DNA from 2 places in the Nonomuraea sp. bgisy101 genome. Region 2 is predicted to be linked to the other one. Evidence: riboswitches for the same ligand, from Rfam matches in the RefSeq annotation. Region 2 holds a riboswitch; the other holds the start of a gene.
The links. A riboswitch is a leader RNA that binds a small molecule or an ion and turns the genes downstream of it on or off. The one in region 2 is predicted to bind cyclic di-AMP.
Positions count from the first base shown of each region.

Region 1 (7,091 bases), on a different contig from region 2:
GCGTAGGCGGCGAGCGCGGCCACGAGGCGGCGGATCTCGTTCAGGGCCGTGCGTGGAAGACGAGCGAAGCGGGCGACGTCGAGCTCGTTGGCGATGGTGAGCACGGCGAAGTCGACGAGGTCGGCCTCATGGATCGGCGTGATGTCGCCGGTGAAGCGATCACGGACGGGAAGCGGTTGGCGCCCGAGGCCGCGGTAGGTGTGGGATCGGTTACAGGCGCCATAGAGATAGACGAGCGACTCGGCATCGGACCCGATGACGCGTTCGAGCCGTCGCCGCTCCGTCGTCGCCATGAGCGCGTGCGGGAACCCGTCGGTGCCGTAGGTCGCGTGGCAGATGGCGGCCAGCTGGGTGCGTGGCGCGGCGGACCACGCCACGGTGAGGGCGTGCACCCTGTGCAGGTGGGCGAGCAGCGTTCCACCTGGGTGGTCGAGCCGGTCGGCGCCCAGCGAGCGTTGCAGCGCGAAGGCACGACGGGCGGTCGTCCCGGTGGCGAGCCACGTCGACGCGCGGTCCGCGACGATGCGGGCGAGCTCATCGGGAGCATCACGAGCTACCAGGTGACCTGCGGCAGGCACCTGAGAGACCGTGACCGCAGGGTTGGCGGCGCGGAAGCGCTCCACCTCAGCGTCGATGAGCGGTGAGCGCGGCCCGCCACGAACGAGCAGGATCGGCAGCTCGATCTTCGCGGCTGTCGCCAGAAGCTCGGGACCGCGTTCGAGGATGTCCTCGACGAGCTCGGCGTGGATGTGGCGGAGGCCACGGGCATCGAGCCAGGCGCGAACCCGATCGGGATCGGGATCGGGTACGACGTCGACGAGTACCAACCCGGCGACATGTCGTGCCGCGCGTGGGTCGGCGAGGGACGCGATGGCGGCCAGCCCGCCGAGGGAGGCGCCGACCACGACGACCGGTGCCGGCTCTCGGCAGATCATCGCGGTCACGTCCTGCTCGATGGCCCGCAGCGTCGTTGCCCGTCCCGAGCTGTCGCCGTGACCGCGCAGGTCGAAGGCCACGGTCCGGAGCCCGGACAGGGCGAGCGCCGCCGCGACCGGCGTCCACACACCGCGACGTTCGGCGCCGGCGTGGAGCAGGATGACGGTCGGACCGATGCCGGTGGCCGTGCCTCGCAGCGTTACGTCTCCTCGGGCGAGGGTGACTTCGGTCATCGCTGGTCGGAGCCCGGCTCGTCCCGGCGCCTGCCGCCAGGGACGGCACCGAATCGTCGAGCGAGGCCCTCACGGGAGGCCGGAACCTCGTTCCCTCGCGACGTCGTGAGGTCGACCACAGGCATGTCCGCACCCCTTACCTTGAGCTGTCAAGGTACGATACGACCCGCTGCCTTGGCCGGTCAAGGTAAGGTTGGAGTCGTGGGGACACGCCGTACACGAAGACCGCCTGAAGAGGCTCGCCGGCTGATCCTCGACGCCGCGGCAGCGCTGCTCGCCGACGGAGGCGTCGCGGCGGTCCAGGTGCGTGCCGTCGCCGCCCGGGTCGGCATGACCGACGCCGGCGTGACACACCACTTCCAGAGCCGCGACAACCTGCTGCGCGAACTGCTTCGACACGGTGGACGCCAACTGAGAGCCGCTGTGCAGGACGTTCTCTCGTCGTGGCTGGAGCAGGGCGCCGACCTCCTGGAGCTCGTCGAGTCACTCGCAGGTCTGTACCGGCAGGGCTACGGCGAGCTGGCGGTCGCGCTGCATGCTGCGGGCTGGCGAGAGCATGGCGACGGGATGCTGAACCCGCTTGTCGACGCACTCCACAGGCTCCGGCCGTCCGCGGCTTCGATCGAGGACACGCGGCTCGCGGTCGCGGCCCTCCACCAAGCGATGGCGATGGAGCCTCTCTACGGGAGTGCCTTCCGCCGCAGCGCCGGCCTCACCGGCGTCGCGGCGAGCGACCCGACCGCGCAGCTGCGCTGGTGGACGCGCCAACTCCACCTCGCGCTCGACCTCGAACCGTCCCCGCTCCGACATGACCGGGGACGCTGAGTCAACGGACGCGGCTGGGGCGCGGATCGAGCCGGTTCCGCCTGCTGGCGGTCGGTGTCGCACCTTGCCGGCTCGGTGCTGCGATCACCGCGCGTACAAGCTCATCGTGAAGGCCGACTGGGACAACATCTGGAACGACGGCTGGGGGTCGATCGCCGACGCGTAGCGGATCGGGCAGGAGCGAGTGTGGAGTATTTGCCCCTTTTGTGCAGTTTGGCTATTTTTAGTGCATTGTGCAGCGAGCCGTCGACTCGTCCGTTGCCATTGCATTGCCCGGACCGCGCGTCTCCTGAGGCTCATCCGCAGGACGACACTCGGCCGCCGAATCCGTATCCACGGAACCGGGGACCCACTTCCCTTGGGGTGAATCGAACGCCGGCTCAGCCGCGTCCGTAGGGCACTTCCCAGCCCGAACCCGTCAGCTAACCCGGTAGGCGGCATGGAAGCTAGGAGCACAACCCCTTCATGCCCACGTACCTCAAGAACCGGCTGGGCCGCGCGCTGCTCGGCGTCGCCATCACCGCAGGCGCCGTGACCGCCGTCGCCCCTGTCGCACAGGCCGCCCCACCGGCCGGTTCGGTCGTTTCACCGGCCCCCCGTGCCCACGTTCCCGCCCCCTCCGCTGACGCCCCCGCGGTGCTCGGCCGTGCCGCCCATGTGATCGACGCCAAGACCAGCAAGGTCTACTTCAGCAAGAAGGCCGATCTTCGGGTCCCGGTGGCCAGCATTACCAAGGTGATGACCGCCTACACCGTGTTGAAGCAGGCCAAGCCGACCGACGTGGTCGAGGTCACCGCCAAGGACGTGCGTTACGCGTCGAGGGGCGGCGCCTCGGTGGCGTACCTGCGCGCCGGTGACCGGCTCACCGTGGAGGACCTGCTGTACGCCCTGATGCTGCCCTCCGGCGCGGACGCCGCCCACGCGCTCGCCCGCACGTACGGGCCTGGTGTCGACGCGTTCACGGCGAAGATGAACGCCAACGCCCGCGAGCTCGCCATGAAGGACACGCTGTACGTCAACGTCGACGGGATGCCCACCAAGGGCGGCGGCTACTCCACCGCACGCGACCAGGTGCGGCTCGCCCAGGCGGCGCTGAACAACCAGTTGATCAAGAAGGTCGGCTCCACCCGGCACCGCTCGATCCCTGAGACGGCGGAGCACCGCGCCTACTCCTGGCGGAACACGAATCGCCTCCTCCGCACGCCGGGCACCATCGGCCTGAAGACCGGATTCACGCGCGCCGCGGGCTACACCCTCGCCTTCGCCGCCGACCGGGACGGCCGTCAGCTGGTCGGCGTGCTTCTGGGAGAGAGCAGCTCCAGCCGCCGCTTCGAGACCGCTCAGGCGCTCCTCGACTGGGCGGCGACCAGCAGGCAACCCTGACAACTCGACAGCAGCTTAACCGGCGGCCTGCAGCTGGAATTGCAGGTCGGAGGCGCCTGGCGACTCCAGGACCGAGACCGCGATCAGGCCGGCGGCTGCGGCAAGGCTCTCGAATCCTGAGCGGGTGTACCAGTGCAGTACCCAGGGGCGGTCCACGACGGTGCTCTCGCCGTCGCGGCACCGCTCGTAGCGCAACACCGTCGTCTGCGTCCGCGCGGAATCGCTACGCTCCTCGGACACCACCGAGACCCGCAACTCTGCACCGTCGTCCGCTGTAGCGGTGCGCACCCGGCCGATCCGTTCGGCAGGTGTGGGCGATGGGACGAACAGCGGCACCAGGGCGGTGCCGCCCACGGCGAGATGGTCGCGGATGCGGTGAAGGGCGGCCAGAGCGATGGAGTCGTCGGGGAGCAGGTTGAAAGTCGGCCCGGCAAGAAAGATCGCACGGTAGCGGCGTGGCAGATCGAGCGCCTCCATGCGCTGGTGGTAGACGACGACATCGACGCCTTGCTTCCGCGCCCGGTGACGGCACCGCTGCAGCATGTCCGCCGAGGAGTCGACACCCTCGACGTCGAGGCCGCGCCGACGCAGGTCGAGCAATGGATCGCCGTCCCCGCACCCCAGCTCCAGAGCCGGGGAACCAGCCTCTTGGACGAACGCCGCGTAGGGCTCTGGATCTTGGGCCACGGACTTCAGCGGCCCGTATAACTCGGCGACGATGCCTGTATAGAAATCAGCAGGATGCACGCCCGCACCTTACGCTTCAGCCGAATGCCCGGCGACATCATTTCCGGCGTCTCGCCACCCGCTCACCACGACGACGTCTCAGTGTTCGTGGTCGCGCGGGTTTGCGTTCGAGCGCGCTCGAAACCATAGCGTTCTCGCCATGACGACACAGACCTGGATCATCACCGGCGCGTCCCGCGGTTTCGGGCGCGCACTGGCGGAGTCGGCGCTCGCGGCGGGCGACAACGTGGTGGCGGCGGTGCGCCGGCCCGAGAGCGTGGCCGACCTGGAGGCCGCGTACCCGGACACCTTCCTGATCGCGAAGTTCGACGCCCGAGACGTCGCCGCGGCCGCGGACCTCGTGCAGGGCACGCTCGACCGCTTCGGGCAGGTGGACGTGCTGGTCAACAACGCGGGCCGGGCCGTGGTGGGAGCGGTTGAGGAGGTCAGTGACTCGCGGTTGCGCGAGCTGATGGAGCTGCACCTGTTCGGCCCCGCGGCCCTCGTCCGAGCGGCGCTGCCGGCGATGCGGGGCAGGGGCACGGGGACGATCGTGCAGATGAGCAGCCAGGGCGGGCGGATGTCGTTCCCCGGCGTGTCGGCGTACTCCGCGTCGAAGTTCGCCCTCGAAGGCTGGTCCGAGGCCCTGGCAGGGGAGGTGGCGCCGTTCGGGATCCGCGTGATGATCGTCGAGCCCAGCCGGTTCAGGACCGACTTCAACGCGGCCGACGTGCTCGAGTTCGCCGAGGCGTCCGAGACCTACCGCGACCTGCTCGCCGCCGTCCGCGCGGACATGGCGGGGACCGACGGCCTGCAGGAAGGCGACCCGGCGCGGGCGGCCGAGATCATCGTGTCCCTCGCGCACAGTGACGAGGTGCCGCTGCGGCTGCCGCTCGGGCGCGAGGCGGTCGAGCGTATCTCGGGTGTCTACCGGCGTGGCCTGGAGCAGGTCGAGCAGTGGGCCGAGACCGCCCGCAGCGCCGACTTCGAGGGCGTCCCTGCGTCGGTCCGGCCGATCTAGGCCGGCTGCCATGGCGGCTCGACGTGCTGCTCGAACATCGCGACACCATCCGCCGTCGGATCCGTGAGCTGACCCTCTCCCTCACGGCGGTCGAGTACAAGATCACCACGTACGATGGGCGAGGCCCCGCATGCGGTCACACCCAGCCCCGCTCGCGCGCCGTCAACGCTGCTTGTGCGCGGTTGCCGGCATCGAGCGCACACAGCAGGTCCGCTATGTGCCGGCGGTAGGTGCGCAGCGACATGCCGGCCCGCTGGGCGCCCACCTCGTCCTTGCTCACGGTGCACATGCAGGTCAGCACACGCTGCTGCGTCTCGGAGAGCCGGGTGATCCGCCCGGCACCGGGGGCCGTCAGCGTGGCGAAGTCCGTCGCCGCCGCCCACAGCCTCTCGAAGAGGCTGACGACGCCGCCCACCAGGGTGCTCTCCTCGATGAGAAGGGCACCCCTGGCGGTGTCGTGGACGTCGATCGGGAGCAGCGCCGTGTGGCTGTCGTAGACCAGCATCTGGTGCGACAGTTCGTTCGCGACCCTGATCTGCGCACCGTCGGCGTGCAGCTTTCGCAGATGGCTCAGGGTGTGCGGATCTTCCAGGGCGGTCGTGCGCACGAGATTCCTGATGCGTACGCCGCGCCGCAGACAGCGGACGTCGACGGGCCGCCTGTGCGTGATGTTCTCCTGCGGCAGCGTGTCGTAGGGCTCGGCCGCCAGTACCTCTTCCTGGGCGCTGAAGGCGAGTTCGTCGATGTGGGCGCGTACCTCCCGCGGGTCTTCCAGCCGGCGGAACGTCACGCCCGCGCCGTCGGCCGTCTCGGAGAGCTCCGGCAGCGGGTCCTGCCGGTCGCGCTGCAGCGAGCGCAGTATGGGCCAAGGGTTGGTGAGCTGGCGTATCGTCCGGTACATCGAGGCCAACTGCTTCTCCATCAGACGGGGCACGGCCACACCGGGCTCTGTCGCCCACGTGCTCTCGTCGTCCCCGTGCAGGAGCCGCAGGTCACGCAGGCGCGAGATCGCCTGCGTCGCTCCCCCCTCGCCGAAGGGGAACATCCCGTGGATATCGTGCGCGGGTGTGCGTGGATTGCGCAGGAAGTAGCGGTAGACATCCTCCTCGGCGCCGCTCAGGCCGAGTACGGACATGGTGCGGCCCTGCATGTCTCCCCCCGCGAGTTCGGTCCCGGTGCCTGGTGACCACGGAGCACAAACTAGCCGGGAAGCAAACAAACCAAGTCTCACGGGAGTCTCACAGTCTCAGCGGAGGGCGGCAGACCGCTTTCCCGCCGCGTCACACAGACGAGGACGTGTTCGCCGTGTGCGGCGATGGCCGTTCGCCGGAGAATGCAAGGAGATCTGATGGGAGAAACACGAGCCGCCGGGCCGGCGCCGCGGGTGAGTCCGGACGTTCTGCGGGAGGCACTGGACCGGCATCCGCTCGTCAACCTCACCGGCCCCCTCGGCATCGGCAAGTCCCGACTCGTGTCGAGCCTGGCCTCGGTGTCGGTTCTGGATCTGTCGCAGCCGGACGCCCTGGAGGCCGTACCGGCCGCGCTCGCCGAGGACACCAGGGCACCGCTGGCCCTCGACAGCGCGGACAGCCCGGACGCGCTTTCCGCGCTGGAAGCCGTGCGGGCGCGGCGACAGCAGGACGGCAGGCCGGTGCTGGTCGTGAGCAGACGCTCGCTGCTGGCCCACCCGAAGTGGACCCTGTCGGGGGCCACGGTGCTCAGGGTTTCCGCATGGGAGGACGAGCGGATCAGGAAGCTGGCAGCGGACGCGCAGCTGCACGCCCCGCAGAGCCAGGACCTGGTCGTCCGCCTCGCCGCAGGCAATCCACTGATCGCCGGCGCGGCGTGCAGGGCGCTGCACGCGGGTGCGTCGCCGCACGTTCCGGGGACGGTGGCCGATCAGATCACTCAGGAGATCATCGAGCGGCTCTCCCGTGAACTGCCCGCACAGCGATGGCGAGGCACAC
Region 1 is NZ_JBYITD010000021.1:159,056-166,146, forward strand. Features, by position in the region: gene AC3EO4_RS34405 (alpha/beta fold hydrolase) at 1-1,169, opposite strand, end outside; gene AC3EO4_RS34410 (TetR family transcriptional regulator) at 1,371-1,994, shown strand; cyclic di-AMP (ydaO/yuaA leader) riboswitch at 2,304-2,446, shown strand; gene AC3EO4_RS34415 (D-alanyl-D-alanine carboxypeptidase family protein) at 2,460-3,377, shown strand; gene AC3EO4_RS34420 (class I SAM-dependent methyltransferase) at 3,393-4,124, opposite strand; gene AC3EO4_RS34425 (SDR family NAD(P)-dependent oxidoreductase) at 4,264-5,124, shown strand; gene AC3EO4_RS34430 (hypothetical protein) at 5,261-6,274, opposite strand; gene AC3EO4_RS34435 (hypothetical protein) at 6,473-7,091, shown strand, end outside.
Region 1: it holds a riboswitch for cyclic di-AMP, as region 2 does, so the genes downstream of both, AC3EO4_RS34415 (D-alanyl-D-alanine carboxypeptidase family protein) here and AC3EO4_RS23080 (coiled-coil domain-containing protein) in region 2, are expected to answer to the same signal.

Region 2 (7,091 bases):
GCCGTGTCCGAAGCCCACGTGGACCTCGCGCCTGCTGTCGGGCTCCCGGGCGATGTCGAGCCTGTCGGGGTCGCCGAACCTGCGCGGATCGCCGTTCGCGCTGACGATCAGCGCCATCACGGGCTCGCCTCGCCTGACCACCGTGCCGCCGACCTCGACGTCCTCGGCGGCGTAGCGCATGCGCGTGCCGTGGACGGGTCCGCACCAGCGCATGAGCTCATGGACGGCGCGCGGCACCAGCGACGGCTCCGCGCGGAGTCTGGCGAGCTGGTCGGGATGGGTGAGCAGGGCGGCGGCGCCGTTCCCGATCAGGTGGGCGGTGGTCTCGTGGCCCGCGAGGACGAGCGTGAGCACCATGGTGATCAGCTCGGTGTCGGTGAAGCGGTCGCCGTCCTCGTCGTGGGCTCTGATCAGCCCGGTGAGCAGGTCGTCGGCGGGCTCGGCGCGGCGACGGGGGATGAGGTCGCGGATGTACTCGACGACGCCGACGAGCGGCTCGGCGAGGGCGCCGGGCTCCATCGTCGTCATGCGAGCGCCCCAGACCCTCCACTGGGCGCGGTCGGCCTCAGGGATGCCGACGAGCTCGCAGATGACGGTGATGGGAAGCGGGTAGGCGTACTCCTCGACGAGGTCGACCACGCGGTCGGTCGGCAGCGCGTCGAGGAGCTCGGCGCTGATCTCCTCCACCCTGGGCCGCAGTTCCGTCACCCGCCTGGCGGTGAAGGCGCGCGAGACCAGCCTGCGCAGCCTGAGGTGGTCGTCGCCGTCGAGATCGAGGATCCCGTCGGTGAGGTAGCGGGCGTATTCGGGCGGGACGCCTCTGGCCTGTGTCAGCTTCTCCCGCATGTCGGTGACCTCGGCGCCGGGCACGTTGCCGGGGTCGTTGACGAAGCGGTGGTCGCTCAGCACGGACTTGACGTCGTCGTACCGGGTGACCAGCCAGATCGGGGTGTCCTGCCCGGGGAAGGAGGCGCGGAGGACGGGCGCCTCCTCCCTGAGCTGGGCGAAACCCCTGTACGGATCGGTCAGCAGGCCGGGGTCCATCAGGTTGACGGTCTTCATGAGCGCCTCTCGTGACCGGAAGGATGAATCTGGTCATCGAGTCAAACGTACGCTCGCCGCCGACCCCCTGCAAGGATCAGTTCATCGAGATGTGCACGTGGTCGTAGTGGTTGGCGGTGATGCTGCCTCGGTCGGACATCGCCCGCCAGCCGCTGCCGCTGTTGATGCGCTGCCGCCAGATCACGTACTTGATGCCCAGGCGGCTCTGGTTCTTCATCGCCCACGCGGCGACCTGGTCGCCGAGCGTCCTGTTGGCGGCCGTCGGAGTGGCGCCGCCCGAGCTCATCATGAAGTCGCAGGCGCGCCCGAGCGGATGCTCTCCGCTGCCGCCCGACCGGTAGCAGCCCACCTCGAACGGCAGCGCGAACGACTTCTTGATCGTGTCGCGCATGAGCCTGGTCCGCGGCGTGATGTTCTCCGAGCCTGTGGGCAGCTCGGGCGCCCAGCTTCCGTCGCTCTTGCGCCCCGGACCCGTCGGCACGAGGCCCTGCAGCTTCTTCTCGATGTCCTTGATCATGCCCTCGGCCTCCTTCCGGTCGTCGGCGACCTGGTCGGCCTCCGTCTTGATCCGGTCGGCGAGCGCGATCGCGTCGGTGGCGGCCTGCTTCTTGGTGTCGCGGGCCGCGGCGACGCTCTTGACCACGGCATCCTGCTCGGCGCTCATCTGCTCGAGCAGCGCGGCGGTGTTGAGGTCGGGGGTGTAGAGCAGCATCGGCAGGTCGGGGGTGCTGGCCTGGTAGCGCATCTCGGTGATCTTGGAGGCCTCGGCTTCGGCCTTGGCCAGCGTCTGCTCGGCCGTCGCCAGCCGCTTCTTCGCCGTCTTGGCGGCCTTCCGGGCCTCGGCGAGCGAGACCCGCTTGGCGTTGTAGCGCTCGATGAGCTTGTCGACCTTGGTGTTGAGCTCCTTCAACTCGGCGCGCAACGTGGGCTCGGACGGCTTGGGGGCAGCCGAGGCCGCCGTCGCGGAACCGATGATGAGGGACAGCGCGGCAAGAGCACCGCATGCGAAACGAGACGTGGGGGACGCCACGAACGATCCTCTCCGTCTGCCGGCCGGGTTAGCTGACGGGTTCGGGCGGGAGATGCGGCCCTACCACAGACGTGGATTCACCCCAGGTTCTTGGTGGGTCCCCGGCTCCCGGGCGACGCGCCCGGGATTAGGCATGTAACGGCTGTGAAAGCCGACGAAAAGGGATGTTAGTAGTAAACCAGCGGTAATGCGACCTAAATCGGACACCAAGTCAGTGATCTACCTGAGTGCGCAGAAGCCGCGCGGCCTCCTCCGGCAGCACGTCGTTGACGAACGCCCCCATCGCCGACTCCGAGCCCGCGAGGTATTTCAGCTTCTCCGGGGCTCTGCGGATGCTGAACAGCTCCATGTGGAGATAGGCCAGGTCACGACCCTGCCGCACGGGGGCCTGATGCCAGGCGGCGACGTACGGCATGACCACGCCGAACAGGCCGTCGAGCGCTCTCAGCACACGGGTGTAGACGGGACCGAAGGCGGCGCGCTCCTCCTGGGTGAGGGCGGCCAGGTCGGGCACCTGGCGGTGCGGGTAGAGGTGGACCTCGAACGGGTAGCGGGCGGCGGCCGGCACGAACGCGGTCCACAGCTCGTTGCCGGCGACCACACGCTCGCCCGCGCGCTCCGCGGCGAGCACGTCGGCGAACAGGTTCGGCCGGCCCGCCGCGGCCGCCAGGTGCCGGCGGGTGCGCGGGGTCACGTACGGGTAGGCGTAGATCTGGCCGTGGGGGTGGGCCAGCGTGATGCCGATCTCGGCGCCCCTGTTCTCGAAGCAGAACACCTGCTCCACACCGGGGATCGCCGACAGCTCGGCCGTGCGGTCGGCCCATGCCTCCATGACCAGCTCCACCTGCTCGTCGGAGAGGGCGGAGAAGGAGGAGTCGTGGTCGGAGGTGAAGCAGACCACCTCGCAGCGCCCGACGCCAGGGCGCACCTCGCTCAGGCCGCCTGGATCGGTGTAGGAGCCCAGGTTGGTGGAGAAGCTGGGGAACCTGTTCTCGAAGACGACCACGTCGTAGTCCGGCGCGGGGATCTCGGTCGGCATCCCGGGCCTGGTCGGGCACAGCGGGCACTCGTTGGCCGGAGGCAGGAAGGTGCGGGTCTGCCGGTGGCCCGCCATCGCCACCCACTCCTCGGTGAGCGGGTCGTAGCGCAGCTCGGAGGCGACCGGCCTGGGCGGCAGCTCGCGCTCGTCGATCGCGCTCCTGTCGGCGTCGTCGCGCCGATCGAAGTAGATCAGCTCCCGGCCGTCGGCCATGTGCGCGATGGTGCGCTTCACTTCGTTTCCTCCGCGATGATCAGTTCTCCCGCCCGCTCGGCCAGCTCCGCGCGGGCCTCCTCCGGCAGGTTCGCGTCGCTGATGACGACGTCGGCCTCCGACAGCTCAGCGATCGTGCTGATGCCGACCGTGCCCCACTTGGTGTGGTCGGCGGGGACCACCAGGCGGTGGGCGGAGGCCACCAGCTCCCTGTCGGTCTCCGACTCCAGCAGGTTCGGGGTGGTGAACCCCGCTCTCGTGCTCATGCCGTGCACGCCGAGGAAGAGCGTGTCCACGTGCAACCGCCTGATCGCCGCGACGGCGACGGGCCCGACGAGGGCGTCGGAGGGCGTGCGGACGCCGCCGGTCAGCACGACCGTGCGGTCGGCGCGCGGGCTGCGGTGGAAGACGTCGGCCACGGGGATGGAGTTGGTGATGACGGTCAGGTCCGGCACATCGACCAGGTGGTGGGCCAGCGTCCATGTGGTCGTGCCCGCCGACAGGGCGACGGCCGTGCCGGGACGGACGAGCGTGGCGGCCCTGCGGGCGATCGCGTCCTTCTCCGGCTGCTGGCGCATCGACTTGGCGGCGAAGCCGGGCTCCTCGGTGGAGCCTGGGCCGTTGATCGTGGCGCCGCCGTGGACCTTCTCCAGCAGGCCTCGCTCGGCGAGCGCCTCCAGATCCCTGCGTATGGTCATGTCGGAGACGCCGAGCTCGCGCACGAGGTCGGCCACCCGGACTCCGCCGCTGCGGCGGACGCGCTCCAGGATCGCCTGCTGTCGCTGTGGTGCGAGCACGTACCCCTCCTTCCAACAGATTCCACCAAATTATGACACATCTATGTTGAAACATGGGGAGTGGGATCCGGCAAAGCCCTTGTCGCGAGAGACGCGTTCGCGAGAGGTTGGGATCATCACGTGAGGAGGTAAATCATGGCCAAGCGCGCACGCAAGACCAAGGCCCGCAAGAAGAAGGCGGCCAACCACGGCAAGCGCCCCAACGCTCGCTGAGGTAGGACATCGGGTACTGCTCGTACCCGATGTTCATCCCTCCTGCGGGCCCCGCGAAAGGCCCGGACGCGAAACGGTGTGACAGGCCGTCGGAGACCTGCGCGTCACGGTGACCGGCGCGGTTACCGGCTTCCACCGGCGGCGGTCGCCATAGTGTGACGCATGATGTCGCGTGGACTGCGGATCCTCATCGGCCTCGCGGCCGCGATGATCGTGCTCGCGGGTCTCAGGAGCGTCAGCGCGATCGTGGGCCCCGCCTTCCTTGCCCTCACGCTGACGATCGCGGTCAGCCCGCTGCGTTCATGGCTGAAGCGGCGCGGCGCGCCCCCATGGGTGCTGATGACCGTGCCGCTGCTGGTCGTCCTGCTGGTCCTGCTGGCGTTCGTGAGCTCGCTTGTCGTCTCGATCGCACAGCTGGCCGGCCTGCTGCCCACCTACACCGACGAGTACAACGCGATGGCCGCGGGGGTCACGCGGTGGCTCGGCACCTTCGGCATCACCCCTGACCAGATCAGCGCCGCGGTCAAGGCGCTGGACCCCAGCAAGCTCGTGCCGCTCGTGCAGGGCTTCCTGTCCAGTCTGCTCGGCGTCGTGTCCGCCTTCGTGCTGATCCTCCTGCTGGTGTACGGCATGAGCCTGGACGCGGGGCCCACCCAGACGGCCGTCCGCAAGCTGGAGGGAACCAGGCCCGACCTGGTGCGCGCGCTGACCGACTTCACCAGGAGCACCTGCCGCTATCTCGTGGTCTCCAGCATCTTCGGCCTTGTCGTGGCCGTGCTCGACGCGGGTGCGCTGTGGCTGCTCGGCGTGCCGCTGCCGCTGCTGTGGGGGCTGCTGGCCTTCATCACCAACTACATCCCCAACATCGGCTTCATCCTCGGGCTCGTCCCGCCCGCCCTGCTGGCCCTGCTGGACTCGGGCTGGGTCACCATGGTGTGGGTGATCGTCGTCTACAGCGTGCTCAACTTCGTCATCCAGTCGGTGATCCAGCCGAAGTACGCGGGGGAGTCGGCGGGCCTGTCGACCACCGTGACGATGCTGTCGCTGCTGGTGTGGTCGGTCGTGCTCGGCGCGCTCGGCGCCATCCTCGCCGTGCCGCTCTCCGCGCTGGCCAGGGCCCTGCTCGTCGACGCGGACCCTGGCACCCGCTGGGCGATCCCGCTGGTCAGCGGAGAAGCCCGGGAAGAGCGGACGACACGGCCCGGTGGAACGTCGGGTAAGCGTAGATCATCTGGCTGAGCCGTTCGACCGGGATCCTCGCGTGGACGGCCAGCGTCAGCATGGCGAGCACCTCGCCGCCGCACGGACCCGCGCTCGTGGCCCCGACCAGGACCCCGTCGGCGGCGACCAGCTTGACGAACCCCTCCGCCCGCGCGATCCAGCCGCGCGTCGAGGCCGCCAGGTCGGTGAAGGACATCCTGACGTCGAGCCCCCGCTCCCTGGCCTGCGCCTCGGTCAGCCCCACCGCGCCCACCTCCGGGTCGGTGAACGTCACCCTCGGCACCGCGTGATACTCCGCCTCGTGGACGGGCTCGCCGAGGATCTGCCTGACGATGATGTCGGCGTGGTACACCGACATGTGCGTGAACGCGCCCTTGCCGACCGCGTCACCCAGCGCCCAGACCCCTTCGGCGACGCGCATCCTCTCGTCCACCGGGACCGCCTTCGCGCTCTCGTCCAGCCCGATCGCGCCGACGCCCAGAGCCGCGAGGTCGACCCTGCGGCCCGTGGTTACCAGCAGCCTCTCGGCCGCGACCCCCGCGAGAGTGAAACGGCCGTCCGCGTAGCCAACCTCGTCGACCTTCACGCTCGTGCGCACCCCGATGCCCTCGTCGGTGAACACCTTCTCCACCAGCGCGCTCGCCTCGGGCTCCTCCGTGGACAGCAGCCTGTCGGCCCCCTCCAGCACCGTCACCTCGGCGCCGAACCGCGAGAACACCTGCGCCAGCTCGACGCCGATGGCGCCGCCGCCGAGCACGACGAGCGAGTCGGGGACCGTCTCGGTCTCTATCGCCTCGTGGTTGGTCCAGTACGGCGTGCCGTCCAGCCCCCTGATCGGCGGTATGGCGGGCTGTGACCCGCCGGCGATCACGATGCCCCGCGACGCCCTGATGACCTGCTCGCCCACGGTCACCTCGTCCGGCCCCGTGACGCGCCCGTGTCCTCTGACCAGGATGCCGCCCTTGGCCGTGAACCGGTCGGCGGCCACCTTGTCGTTCCAGTCGTCGGTCGCCTCCTCGCGGATCCTGCGCGCGACGGGGGCCCAGTCGGGCGCCAGACCTCCCGCCGCCACCTCGTTCGCGGCGGTGACCATCATCTTGGAGGGGATGCAGCCCCAGTAGGGGCACTCACCGCCGACCAGGTTCGCCTCGACCCCCGCGACCTTCAGCCCCGCCTCTGCCAGTCGCCCCGCCGCGTCCTCGCCACCGGGACCCATGCCCAGCACGATCACATCGACATCCATCAACCCACGCTAGCCCTTCCCCCTGAACCGCCCAAGGGTCACCGCGTCTCCGCGAGCGTCGGCGCCGCCCCTGGAAGGACGGCACGACCGCCGATCGAGGCCATCGCCGGCTACGAGAGCCGGATGCGCGAGTACGGCTTCGCCGCCGTCCGCGACTCCCTCAGGGCCGCCGAGCAGTTCGCCGGCGAGAACGCGATGGCCAGGATCGGCATCAGGACCTTCCTTCGCACGGCCCCGTGCTTCCCCTCGATCAGGCGGAAGGCGTCCGGATGA
Region 2 is NZ_JBYITD010000012.1:22,060-29,150, reverse strand. Features, by position in the region: gene AC3EO4_RS23085 (cytochrome P450 family protein) at 1-1,062, opposite strand, end outside; gene AC3EO4_RS23080 (coiled-coil domain-containing protein) at 1,139-2,092, opposite strand; cyclic di-AMP (ydaO/yuaA leader) riboswitch at 2,096-2,236, opposite strand; gene galT (galactose-1-phosphate uridylyltransferase) at 2,304-3,365, opposite strand; gene AC3EO4_RS23070 (DeoR/GlpR family DNA-binding transcription regulator) at 3,362-4,141, opposite strand; gene AC3EO4_RS23065 (50S ribosomal protein bL37) at 4,277-4,354, shown strand; gene AC3EO4_RS23060 (AI-2E family transporter) at 4,517-5,593, shown strand; gene AC3EO4_RS23055 (dihydrolipoyl dehydrogenase family protein) at 5,520-6,818, opposite strand; gene AC3EO4_RS23050 (hypothetical protein) at 6,942-7,091, shown strand; gene AC3EO4_RS23045 (TrpB-like pyridoxal phosphate-dependent enzyme) at 7,069-7,091, opposite strand, start outside.